DNA from 4 places in the Halioglobus maricola genome. Region 1 is predicted to be linked to each of the others. Evidence: predicted binding sites of a transcription regulator. Region 1 holds the regulator's gene; each other region holds the start of a gene.
The links. Region 1 encodes sigma-54, which starts transcription at its own class of promoters, with help from an activator protein. Its sites were predicted from a motif close to TGGCACANNNNTTGCNNT; they were not measured.
Positions count from the first base shown of each region.

Region 2: the regulator sigma-54 is predicted to act here: its motif matches at 938-955, upstream of EY643_RS00810 (NarK family nitrate/nitrite MFS transporter).
Region 3: the regulator sigma-54 is predicted to act here: its motif matches at 1,528-1,545, upstream of EY643_RS16750 (SLBB domain-containing protein).
Region 4: the regulator sigma-54 is predicted to act here: its motif matches at 1,641-1,658, upstream of glnL (nitrogen regulation protein NR(II)).

Region 1 is NZ_CP036422.1:989,062-992,313, forward strand. Features, by position in the region: gene ptsN (PTS IIA-like nitrogen regulatory protein PtsN) at 1-314, opposite strand, end outside; gene hpf (ribosome hibernation-promoting factor, HPF/YfiA family) at 323-610, opposite strand; gene EY643_RS04435 (RNA polymerase factor sigma-54) at 749-2,236, opposite strand; gene lptB (LPS export ABC transporter ATP-binding protein) at 2,380-3,105, opposite strand; gene lptA (lipopolysaccharide transport periplasmic protein LptA) at 3,083-3,252, opposite strand, start outside.
Region 2 is NZ_CP036422.1:178,414-181,665, reverse strand. Features, by position in the region: gene nirB (nitrite reductase large subunit NirB) at 1-679, opposite strand, end outside; gene EY643_RS00810 (NarK family nitrate/nitrite MFS transporter) at 1,051-2,517, shown strand; gene EY643_RS00805 (bifunctional protein-serine/threonine kinase/phosphatase) at 2,527-3,252, shown strand, end outside.
Region 3 is NZ_CP036422.1:3,674,702-3,677,953, reverse strand. Features, by position in the region: gene EY643_RS16760 (lipopolysaccharide biosynthesis protein) at 1-471, shown strand, start outside; gene EY643_RS16755 (sulfotransferase family protein) at 468-1,397, shown strand; gene EY643_RS16750 (SLBB domain-containing protein) at 1,580-3,252, shown strand, end outside.
Region 4 is NZ_CP036422.1:4,161,359-4,164,610, reverse strand. Features, by position in the region: gene ntrC (nitrogen regulation protein NR(I)) at 1-534, opposite strand, end outside; gene glnL (nitrogen regulation protein NR(II)) at 527-1,588, opposite strand; gene EY643_RS18830 (DUF4124 domain-containing protein) at 1,865-2,395, opposite strand; gene glnA (glutamate--ammonia ligase) at 2,487-3,252, opposite strand, start outside.

The DNA of each region.
Region 1 (3,252 bases):
AATGCGAACACCAGGTCGACGGGCTGGCCATCCGGTGCGTCGAAGTCGATAGCCTCGTCAAGGGTTACCAGAGTGCCCAGGGGCTGAGTGCAGTTGTCTATGCGGCTGTGTGGAATGGCAATGCCGAGTCCAAGGCCGGTACTTCCCAGTTTTTCGCGGGCAATCAGCTGGGCAAAAATTTCGTCATAACTCAGGGAAATCTGGTCCTCGCTGATAATGTGGGCGATTGTTTCAAATAGTCGTTTTTTGCTGACCCCGGGCACCTGGCAGGCAGTGCGCTCCGGGGTCAGAATTGTATCCAGCGGTTGTTGCATGGCTGGGCTCAGTGTCCTCTTGTCTTTTCCTTATGCTTGATGAGCTGGCGGTCCAGTTTGTCCGCCAGGGCGTCGATTGCGGCATACATATCATCGGATTCGGCGTGAGCGAATAGATCCGCGCCGGATATGTGTACGTTGGATTCCGCTTTTTGAACCATTTTCTCCACGATCAGAGTGACCTGGACGTTGGTGATTTGATCAAAATGTCGTTGCAGTCGTTCGAATTTGCTCTCGACATACTCCCGCAGAGCTGAGGTGACCTCCACGTGGTGTCCGCTGACATTCAGTTGCATACACTTGCTCCTTCTTTTGGTGAACCCGGGGGATTGCCGCCCGGAACCGGCACAGCCGGATTTTGAATCCTCTAGGATAAATTCTAGACCAAGGCCTGCCCGGCGAGTAATTTTTTCCACTGTGGGGCCAATCATTGCCTATACCAGCCTCTTGCGCTCGTTAGACGGCGGTATCAGCAGCGTATCCCGGTACTTTGCGATGGTGCGTCGGGCGACCTTGATGCCCTGTTCTTCCAGCAATTGGGTGATTTTGTTGTCGCTCAGTGGTTTGCGCGGATTCTCGGCGGCAACCAGCTTCTTGATGAGAGCCCGGATAGCGGTGGAAGAGCACTCTCCGCCCGCGGTGGTGGCCACGTGGCTGGAGAAGAAATACTTCAGCTCAAATATGCCGCGGGGGGTGTGCATGTACTTCTGGGTTGTGACCCGGGATATGGTCGACTCGTGCATCTCTACCGCTTCGGCGATATCGTGTAGCACCAGCGGTTTCATGGCTTCCTCACCATATTCGAGGAAGTTGCGCTGGTGTTCGACGATTTTAGTCGCCACCTTCATGAGGGTCTCGTTGCGGCTTTGCAGGCTCTTGAGAAACCAGCGGGCCTCTTGCAGGTTGTCCTTGAGGAAGGTGTTGTCCGCACTGCTGTCCGCGCGCTTGATGAGGCTCGCGTACTCGTTGTTGATACGCAGGCGTGGTGCGATATCGGGGTTGAGTTCCACCAACCAGCGGCCTTCTTTTTTGCTGACAAATACATCCGGAATCACATATTCGACATCGCTGGGGGCGTAGGTCTCACCTGGGTTCGGGTCCAGGGTCTGGATCAGGGCGAGCACATCCTTCAGCTGGCTTTCGTTCAATCGGGTGCGGCGCTGGATCTGGGTGAAATCCCCGCTGGCGAGCTGTCCCAGGTGGCGATTGAGCACCTGACGTGCCTGCTCCAGGTAAGGGGTGTCTGCAGGTAGTTGCTGGAGCTGAACCAACAGGCACTCTTGTAGGTCGCGGGTGCAGACGCCGGCCGGTTCGAACTGCTGCAGCATGTGCAGCACGGCGACGACCTCGTCTTCATCGATATCCAGTTCCGCCTCCAGCAGCGATTGATGAAGCTCTTCAGGGTCCAGCTGGAGGCGTCCGTTGTCGTCGGTGGCGTCGATAATCGTCATTGCGATCAATCGGTCTGTGTCCGACAGGCGGCTCAGATTGAGCTGCCACAACAGGTGTTCCTGCAGGGACTGACGAGAGCCGCCACGGGGCTCGAAATCGCCTTCGGGGAACTCATCCGGTGGCGGTGGGGGGGCTGAACTCGAGGGCAGCAGATCGTCCCACTGGGTGTCTACGGGGAGGTCGTCCGGAAGCGTCTGCGATGATTCCTGAGGTGCAGCGTCACCGGCCATGTCGGCCTGTTCGAGGCTCTCCATTGGGCCATCGCCGGTAGCGGCGGCATCGTCGGCGCTGGCCGATTCGCTGGGGCCCTGCTCCTCTTCGCTGGTCTCCAGCATGGGGTTGCTGTCGAGAGCCTGCTGGATTTCCTGTTGCAGGTCCATGGTCGACAATTGCAGCAGGCGGATAGCCTGTTGCAGTTGCGGGGTCATGGTCAGCTGCTGGCCCAGCTTTAACTGCAGCGATTGCTTCATTGGTGAATCGAGTTTCCTCAGGCGAGTCCTGATGGGCGCGCCGTGCAATACAACGTAGACGAGTTTAGCGCTCGGCCAAGATGGCTTGCAAGGTTTTGGCGCGAAATTTGCTTGTTGACAGCTGCCTGAAAAGGGCGTGGGCGTTAGAGTGAGAACTGCTCGCCCAGGTATATGTCGCGGACCCGCTGGTTGTTCAGTACCTCATCGGCACTGCCCGCTGCGATGATGTGACCCTCCCCGACAATGAATGCTTTTTCACAGATATCCAGAGTGTCGCGAACATTGTGGTCGGTGATCAGTACACCAATCCCGCGACCGCGCAGATGGGTGATAATCTGTTTTATATCATTCACTGAGATCGGGTCCACGCCGGCGAAAGGCTCGTCCAACAGGATGAAGTCAGGCTCGGTCGCAAGGGCGCGGGCAATTTCTATGCGGCGTCGCTCTCCTCCGGAAAGCGACTGGCCGAGGCTGTCGTGGAGATGCTCGACGTTGAATTCCTCGAGCAACTGCTGGCAGCGCTCATTGCGTTGCTTACGGTTCAGGTCAGGCCGTGTTTCCAAAATCGACAGGATATTGTCGGCCACGCTCAATTTGCGGAAAATTGACGCTTCCTGCGGCAGATAGCCGATACCGTGACGGGCGCGTTCGTGCATGGACAGGGGGGTGATGTCCTCGCCGTTGAGCTCGATGGTGCCCCGATCGGCCGCCACGATTCCGATAATCATGTAAAAGCAGGTCGTTTTACCGGCCCCGTTGGGGCCTAACAAACCCACCACCTGGCCACTTTCCAATTCGATGGAAACGTCCTGAACGACTTCGCGACCCTTGTAGGCCTTCGCCAGATTACTCGCTTTCAGTGTCGCCACTGGCTTCCTCTTCCTGGTCGAGGGCTGCGGCCTCGATGACGACCTGAACACGGCTGTCCTCGCGGCTCTTGTCTGAATCGGCCCGCACCAATTGCTCGGTAATAAAGTAATCTATGCTGTCGCCGGTGACGGTGGAGCCTTCCTGTT
Region 2 (3,252 bases), 810 kb from region 1:
CGGTCTCGTCGGCAAAGCACATCTTGTGCACCGCGCCATCGCCGTCAGTGATCTGTTGGGTATTCTTGCTCGTGTGCACACACACGCCGAGCTCTTCAATCTTTTTCTTCAGCAGTGCGCCACCGCCATCGTCCACCTGCACGGCCATTAGCCTGGGGGCGAATTCAACAACATGTGTTTCCAAGCCGAGATCATGCAGGGCCTTGGCTGCCTCAAGGCCCAATAGGCCACCGCCAACCACGGTACCGATCTTCGCGCCTTCGGAAGCAGCAGTAATCGCTTCAAGATCTTCGATGGTGCGATAGACGAAGCAGTTGTCACGTTCATGCCCCGGGACAGGTGGTACGAAGGGAAATGAGCCCGTGGCCAGCACAAGTTTGTCGTAGTGCACGACCACGCCGTTTGCAGACGTCACCGTTTTCGCTGCGAGATCCACAGCGACAACCTTGTCGCCGACGTGGCAGCTAATGGCGTTTTCCTCATAGAAGCCGGGCGCAACCATATTCAGTGGCTCTGCACTGCGCTGTTCGAACCATCCCGTAAGATGTACCCGGTCATAGGCGACCCGCGGCTCCTCCCCGAAAACCGTGATACTCCAATCCCCACCGGCGGCGACCACCTGCTCTACCACCCGGTGCCCCACGGGGCCGTTACCTACTACTACCAGTTGTTGTGTCATATGGTTCTGCCTGTCATTTCGTCTGGGCGGCCTAAACCGCAACTTGGCTTTTTTCAAAGCGAAAAGGATTGCCCGGTGGGCAAGACTGCGTAGGAAAAGAGGAGCGGAAGAGCACCTAAATGGTGCGTAAAAGAGGCGCACACGCACCTTTTCCGCGCATCCACCATTGGAGTCATATCCTGATTTTAGTGCACGCTGTCGCTGATAAGCCCCGAAACCGCACGGTTTCGGGGCACAACGACGGAAAATCCGCGCGCTTGGCATATTCATTGCAAATCCCATGCCTATTCGACCCAACGGCGGGTTGTAACCCAGCAAGATTCCCTCGAGTAATTTTCGAATCCCCTTTTAACTGCCAAGGAGGCTCTGTCATGAGCAGCCCCGTCAAAGTCCTCGACTTTGCCAACCCATCCATCCGCACCCTGCACCTGACCTGGTTCGCATTCTTTATCACCTTTGTCGTGTGGTTCAGCCATGCACCCTTGATGGCACACATCAAGGAAGCTTTCGACCTCACCACACCTCAGGTGAAAGCGCTGCTCATGCTCAATGTGGCGCTCACCATTCCTGCACGCATCGTGGTTGGCATGTTGGTCGATAAGTACGGCCCACGCGTGGTGTTCAGCTCGCTGCTCATCCTTTCCTCGTTCTTCTGCTGGGGGTTCGCCTTTGCGGACAGCTACGAAATGCTCGCCCTGTTCCGCTTTCTCGGCGGATTCGTTGGCGCTGGGTTTGTCATCGGGATCCGGATGGTAAGCGAATGGTTTCCTGCCAAGCAGGTAGGCATGGCACAGGGCATCTACGGCGGCTGGGGCAACTTTGGCTCCGCCGCAGCCGCGATGACTTTACCCACCGTTGCCTTGATGGTGGGAGGCGAGGACGGTTGGCGTTACGCCATTGCCATGGCCGGCCTGATGTCCTTTGGCTATGGCATCATCTATTACTGGCGCGCGCGTAATACGCCCAAAGGTTCCACCTACTTCAAACCAAAGAAGACCGGTGGACTGGAAGTCAGCTCCTACCGGGATCTGTACTTCTATATCGGCATGACCGTACCGCTATACCTCGCCCTGGCAATACTTAGCTGGCGCCTGTCACCTACCAATCTGGGGCTGTTGTCGGCATCAGCAACTTACTCGATGTACGCAATCCTGATTGGCCTGTTCATCTTCCAGACCAGCCAGATCTGGAAAGTAAACAAGGAGCATCTACGCGACGGCGTGCCCGAGATTGAGAAGTACAAGTTCAAGCAGGTAGCTGCTCTCAACTGGGCTTACTTTGTCACCTTTGGCTCAGAGCTGGCAGTGGTCTCCATGCTGCCGCTTTTTTTCATGGAAACGTTTGAACTGGGGGCAGTTAAAGCCGGCCTGCTGGCCTCTGGCTTCGCCTTTATGAATCTGGTGGCGCGCCCATCAGGCGGTTATTTTTCCGATCGCTTTGGACGAAAACGCTCCCTGTCATTCCTCATTGCCGGCCTTGCTGTGGGCTATCTGGTCATGGCCCGAGTCGACGCCACGTGGATGATTCCGCTGGCTGTGCTCGCCACCATGTGCTGCTCTTTTTTCGTGCAAGCTGGCGAAGGCGCGGTTTTTGCCATGGTGCCTCTGATCAAACGCCGGATGACCGGACAGATTGCCGGCATGGCGGGCGCATTTGGCAACGTCGGTGCAGTGACCTACCTCACTGTGTTGTCTTTTGTTGACGCTTCGACGTTCTTCACCATTATCGCAGCCAGTGCAGCGGTATGCTTTGTCATCGTACAATTCATCGACGAACCCGCCGGCCAGATGCAAGAAGTACTACCCGACGGCACAGTACAACTGATCGATGTTGCATAAAGGAAGAGCATGACGGCGTCCGACGCAAGTCAGGTAAAGCACCTAAGCGGAGACCTCGCCCTGAGGGTTGGCCAGTACTCCGCGGCCGGACGCAAAGCCGAGAACGAAGATGCTATAGGTATCCGTATTCCAGATGGCAATCTACTGACAACGAAGGGCGCTGTAGCCATCATCGCTGACGGCGTGAGCGCTGCCGAGGCCGGCAAGGAAGCCAGCCAGACCTCAGTGACCAACTTCCTATCAGACTATTTCTCCACCCCGGAGTCATGGAGTGTGAAGAAATCGGCCCAACAGGTGCTCACCGCACTCAATCGCTGGCTCTATAGCCGCGGCCGAAGTTTTGCGGACAATACCCGCGGCTTTGTCACTACTTTCAGCGCTTTAGTGCTGAAATCTCAACAAGCGCACCTCTTTCATGCCGGCGACAGCCGCATCTACCAGATGCGCAACGGGTCGCTAGAGCAAATCACAGACGACCACACCACCCGAGTGTCAGAGAAACACAGCTACCTGAGCCGAGCGCTTGGGCTGGATGTGCATCTGGAAATGGATTATCGCAGTCTCAGCATCGAAACCAACGACCTGTATCTGCTGACCACAGACGGCATTCACGATGTGCTGGGGCGCGATCGCATGGAGTATATGTTGCGCGAGCTAACGGCCGATCTCGATCTCGATCTCGCTTGCAAGGCATTGGCTGACGCCGCTTTTGCAGCGGGCAGCAAAGATAACCTG
Region 3 (3,252 bases), 1.6 Mb from region 1:
CTGTTGCTGCTACTTCAGGCGGCAGTGTTTGGCCCTGCCTTCGCCCGCTCGGCGGCAGCCGGAGATGGCGGCGCACTTGAGGGCCTCCTCTGGAAGACCCAGAAGCTATCCTGTGTGATTTTCTTGCCGGGTGCTGCATTTCTCTGGCTCAGCTCTAGCATCTGGGCGTCAGTGTTTGGATTGCCCGGTGAAGATTTTGTTGCGGTGCTACTGCTGCTGCTGGGTGGTCAGTGTATTAATGCGGCTACGGGCCTGTCGGGCGTCCTGTTGAACATGACGGGAGCAGCGCGGCGGGAGTTGCGCGCGCAGGTTGTGGCAATGGCGTTGACTTTGCTGCTGGCCTGGCCGGTGGCTGAAGGCTGGGGTCTTGTCGGTCTGGCTTTCCTCTTCAGTGCCGGTTTGGCGCTCAAAAATTTGCTCTCATACATGGCCGCTTTGCGGCACATTCGGTCACAGGAGTTTATCTCATGAAGCCACTGGATTTTTTGATTATCGGTGCACAGAAATGTGCAACCACGACACTCTTTGAGCTACTCCGGCAGCACCCGGATATCCGCATGCCGCTGGAGAAGGAGGTTCCATTCTTTACTGCGCCCGTTGTCGATGCGCAGGGCTGGCGCGAATTTGCCCGCGCGCAGTTCGGTACCAGTGAGGGAAAGCTCTGGGGCAAGGCTACGCCGCAGTATATGTGTGACCCTGAGGCTGCTTCGCGCATAGCCACGCTTATGCCCAGCGTGAAACTGATCGCAATCCTGCGCGACCCGGCACAACGTACCTGGTCGCACTACCAGATGGACAGGCGTCGCAATACGGAGCAGCGCGAATTCTCCGAGGTGTTGGACGGCCTGCTCGATAGCGCGACCCTGGAGCGCAGTCGCAGTTTGCCAGTGCCTGACCACGGCGAGGGGTATGAGCCAGAATCGGAGTTCTATGTCGCCTGGAGCGAATATGGGCGAATCCTGCAACGCTACCGGGCACATTTCCCGGCCGAGCAGCTGTTGGTGATCTATACCGAAGATCTGCAGTCTGCACCGAGGGAAACACTGGATCGTGTGCTGAGTTTCATCGGCTTGCCGCAGGGGTTCGAGCCTCGAGGCCTCGGCGAGGTCGTGCACCGGGGCGGCTCGCGTAGTCGCATTCCTCACGGTGTGCGCGTCTGGCTGCGGCGGCAGCGTATGGTCGCAGCACTTTGGGAGCGTATGCCTGATCCTCTTCGGGGCCGCTGGCGCTTCCTGTACGAGCGCTGGAACGTGCGTGCCGGACCAGCACAGGGCGAGGCCGATGCGTTGGCTGCCAATCTCGAGCGGCTGCGCGCCCACTATGCGCGTGACCTCGCTCTCCTCGATGAGCTACCGCTGCCCGCTCCGCCCTGGCGCCAGTCTTATGGGGCTGGTTGAGCAAAAAGTCTCGCGAATTGCGAAAAATGCGTTTCTCACTACGCGTTGCAAATTGCGAAAACCATAGTTCAAAAAACAGTTCGGTATCTTAACTAGCTGAAAAATATAGATAAATAAGCATTGGCATGGCTGGCATTGCGCTTGCAATAGTTCTGGCGTTATCCGTTTTCTGGTAAAGACCAATGCACAAGGCTATTTCGAGAACGTTCTCCTGTATGTCCAGGTTGTTGCCCTGGGTCGCACTGTTTTTGCCTTTAAGTGCGGCGGCCGCTTCTGATCGTTACATTCCCTACATAGAGCCGTTGCACGTGGCTCAGCAGCGCACCTATGTGGCGGCTGCACCCCAGGGAGACGATGCGTCGCTAGAGGAAGCGAGCCCTGAGGTGGTTATGCCGATCGCCGGCCTGACCGTGGGGCTATCTTCGGAAGTATCGCGCGTGGAGCAGGTCGCAGAAGACAGGGCAGGGCCTCTCAGTCTGGCAGAAACGCAACAGCAGCAGGCGGGAGAGGGCCAGCTCAAGCAGTTTGGCTACGACATTTTCAACCGGGCCCCGAGTACCTTTGCGCCAGTGGACGGTATCCCTGTGCCGCCGAATTATCGCGTTGGCCCAGGTGATAATCTCATCGTCCAGCTCTATGGCAAGCGGAATGTTGAGTACAAGCTACTGGTGACTCGCGACGGCAATATTCTTGTGCCGGAGTATGGCCCCATCAAGGTGTCAGGCATGACCTTCGACGAAGTTGAAGCCATGATCACCGAGGGGTTCGAGCGCAGGGTGATCGGCGCTCGCGCTGTCGTGACCATGGGGCGCTTGCGCAGTATCCAGCTGCGCCTGGCCGGAGACGTAGTGCAGCCAGGCGTGTACACCATAGGCGGCTTGTCGACACTGGTTGATGCACTGTTGTCTACAGGTGGTGTTCGCGAGACAGGGTCTCTGCGGCGCATTCAGTTACTGCGCAATGGGCAGCGTATTGCCACTCTCGATTTATACGATCTTTTGTTGCGTGGCGGCAGCGGGACGGAGCATTACCTGCGGCACAACGACACCATCTTTGTTCCTCCGCTAGGTGAGGTTGTCTACGTCACCGGAGATGTGCAGCGCCCGGGCATTTATGAGCTGTTGGGGGAGACCACTATCGGCCAGGTGCTGGCCATGGCGGGGGGGCTCCTGCCAACGGCATCGTTGGAAGACTCACACATAGAGCGCATACAGCCGCAGGGCTATCGCACTCTGGTGGACTTTTCTGCGGCTGGTGGCGATCAGGCGATTCGAGCCAAGGCTGTGCGCAACGGCGATTTCCTGAGAGTGCTGCCCTTGGAGGATCAGTTGGAGTCGGTGGTGCTGCTGTCCGGCCACGTCGATCGTCCGGGCGGTTACCAGTATCGCGATGCCATGCGCTTCAGTGATCTTATTGGCAGCGCTGAGGCTCTCTTGCCCGGGGCGGATATGGCGTTCTACCTGATTCGTCGTGAAAACCCGGTATCGCTGCGCAGCGAGGTCCTCTACGGCGACCTGACTGCTGCGCTGGAGCAACCCGGCGGTTCCGCAGATCTGACACTGGCTCCGCGTGACCAGGTCTTTATCTTTGACCTTTCCGAGGTGCGTGAAAATACGCTGGCGGATATTGTTGAACAGTTGCGCGTCCAGGCGACGGAATCGCGCCCGGCCGCTGTAGTGAGTGTTCGCGGTGCGCTGCGCCAACCCGGAAATCTGCCGCTGCAGGTGGGTGCTCGGCTGCTTGATGTGGTCGCTCTCGGTGGCGGCTTGCTCCCTCGGATTGACATGCATTACGGCATTTATGTGCGTACCCGCTCTCCAGGCCGCTATGTGGAGGCCCATGCCTTCAGCCTGGC
Region 4 (3,252 bases), 1.1 Mb from region 1:
AACCAGTTCCTTGCCGGTACCCGACTCGCCGTTGATCAATACGGTGATATTGCTGTGGGCGAGACGGCCGATGGCGCGGAACACCTCCTGCATCGCAGGCGCCTCACCAATGATTTCAGTTTGAGGCAGCTCTTCCGTCGGGGCGGGTTCGTGACTGGTCTCCCGCGCGTGCGCCAGGGCGCGCTCGGTAATGGCGACAACTTCGTCAAGATCGAAGGGCTTTGGCAGGTATTCGAATGCCCCCTGCTGGTAGGAGGCTACTGCGCTGTCCAGGTCTGAGTGGGCTGTTGTGATGATGACGGGCAGCTCGGGATGAGCGCTGTTGATGCGGCCCAGCAGTTCGATGCCATCGATACCTGGCATGCGGATATCACTGATGATGACCTCGGGTTGTTCGCTGGCCAGGCGGCTGAGTAGCTGGTCGCCGTCGACGAAGCTCTCGTTGTCGATGCCGGCTTGATTGAGGGCGCGTTCAAGGACCCAGCGTATCGAGCTGTCGTCGTCAACAACCCAGACTTTCGCCTGCTTATACATGTTTGGTTTCCATTGGTAGGTAAATGCTAAAACGTGTTGTGCCTGACTCGCTGGTGCACTCGAGCAGGCCGCCGTGTCGGGTGACAATAGACTGGGCGATGGTGAGTCCCAGGCCCGTGCCTTCGGCACGCCCGGTCACCATGGGCATGAAAATGGTGTGCAACATGTCCTCGGGAATCCCGGGACCGTTGTCGTCGATGTCCATCCGGCAAACCAGGCGATGGCGCGTTGTCCCGATTGTGAACTGTCGCTGCGGGCGGGTACGCAGTGTGATTACGCTGTCGTCTCTTCCTTCACAGGCCTGCAGGGCATTGCGGACAATGTTGAGCACGGCCTGGATCAACTGGCCCCGGTCGCCGTAGATGTCGGGCAGGCTGGGGTCGTAATCCCGAACAAATTCTACCCGGTTGTCGGCCTCGGCAATGATCAGGTTCCGCACATATTCGAAGACTTCGTGGATATTCAGGGCCTGGTTTTTCAGTTGCTGATTGGGGCCGAGTAGGCGGTCCACCAGGTCGCGCAAGCGATCTGCCTCGCGGATAATAATATTGGTGTATTCGGTCAAGCCATCATCGGGTAATTCCCGGGCTAACAACTGGGCTGCGCCGCGGACGCCCCCCAGAGGATTCTTGATCTCGTGGGCGAGGCCGCGAATCATTTCCTGGGTTGTCTCCTGGCTGTGAATCAGATTTTCGTCCCGACTGATTTTTAGCAGTCTGTCTACTGCTTGTAGTTCCAGCAGCAGGTCTACAGCGCCGCTACCGTCGCCTACCGGTGTCATGATCAGATCAGCTTGTAGCTCTCTGCCGCTGAGTAACTCCAGTGGCATGCTGCGGCGGGAGGTCGGGCTGCGGGTCGCGCGGACTTGTTGCAACGCCTCCAGCAGCGGCTCCGGGTTAGCCACGAGTTTGCCCATGGGCTGCCCCAAGGCGCGGCCCTCGGAAGATTCGAGCAAATCCTGGCACGAGCTGTTGAGCGAGACCACTCTCATCTCCCCGTCCAGGGCGATGATTGAGGTGCTGAGATTGTCGAGTATGTCTTGGGTGGCTTGCATTCCGCATCCTGGCCCGGCTCGCCCAAATTTGCGGCCGTCATTCGATATACCGAAAGCAAAAATGACGCCACTTTGGGTCACTTTCGCATATTCTTTCTGCAATGCTAGAAAATAGTGCGCTGCGGGTATGTAAGTGCTCACTATCTTGGGGGTTTTAGCGCTTCTGCGGTCAGGGCGCCTTTTCCTCGTTCAGTGGGAGGCGCAGGCAAAAGCGAGCATGCACCATTATGGTGCATGCAAATTAGGGAGATGTCTACTTCGGGGCGTTGGCCGTGCCTAGTTAATGGACGGCCTGAGGACGTACACGCGTACCGGGGCTGAGGAGGAGAGCGTTGCACCCTCGGCACTAACGACTTCTACGACCAGGTCGTGTGCACCGCGGAACACATTGGTCAGGTCCCAGAAGCCACTGACCTGCGGCTCGCCCTGGGGTTCACCATCGATCAACAGTTGCAGCGCCTGTCCCTTGCCGAGGCCTGGTGCAGCGGAGGCGCTGACACTGAAGTTGCCGGGCCCCATGGGGATGGTGGTCTCAGGCTCCGGAGAAGTAATTGCAGCTGTGGGGACGCTGCCGGCTGAGGTTTCGTCTTCGTCAGCCGGTTCCGGTTGGCCGGTGTAGCTGGGAATGACGGGTGGTGGCGCGGTGCTGTTGGTCTGCTGCAGCTGGACCTGCTCGGTATTGGAGTCGGGCTGTGGGGTGTCGGTAAAGCTGACGTTGCCGTTCTCGTCGGTCGTTTTGTAGATCTGCGACCAGGCCTGACTGGAGGCCAGTGCCAGCGCCAGTAGTGTAATGGTTGATCTCTTCACAGGGTTGCCCCGTTTTGATTGCGATACACCTACCCTAGCAGAAATAAAAAAGGCCCGCATATAGCGGGCCTTTTCCGGTATTACTGCCTGTTTACAGGGAGTAGTACATCTCGAACTCGACCGGGTGAGTGGTCATGTCCAGTTTCTCAATTTCCTCGGACTTCAGTTCGATGTAGCCATCGATCATGTCGTTGGTGAAAACGCCGCCAGAAGTCAGGAATTCGCGGTCCGCGTCCAGAGCTTCCAGAGCCATGTTCAGGCTGGAGGCTACGGTTGGGATCGCCAGGGCTTCTTCAGCAGGCAGGTCGTACAAGTCCTTGTCCGCCGCATCGCCAGGGTGGATCTTGTTCTGGATACCGTCGATACCGGCCATCAGCATTGCAGCGAAGGCGAGGTAAGGGTTGCCAGTGGGATCCGGGAAGCGAACTTCGATGCGCTTGCCGCGAGGGCTTGGCTCGTAAGGGATACGAATGGAAGCAGAGCGGTTGCGAGCTGAGTAAGCCAGCATGACTGGAGCTTCAAAACCGGGAACCAGGCGCTTGTAGGAGTTGGTAGACGCGTTGGTAAAGGCGTTCAGTGCGCGAGCGTGCTTGATGATGCCGCCGATGTAGTACAGAGCGGTATCGGACAGCCCGGCATAGCCGTCGCCAGCGAAGGTGTTCTCGCCGTCTTTAGCGATGGACTGGTGCACGTGCATGCCGGAACCATTGTCGCCAACCAGGGGCTTGGGCATGAAGGTCGCTGTTTTGCCGTAGGCGTGAGCAACGTTGTGTACGCAGTACTTGAGGATCTGGGTGTCGTCTGCTTTCTTCACCAGGGTGTTGAAGCGGATGCCGATCTCACACTGGCCGGCGGTG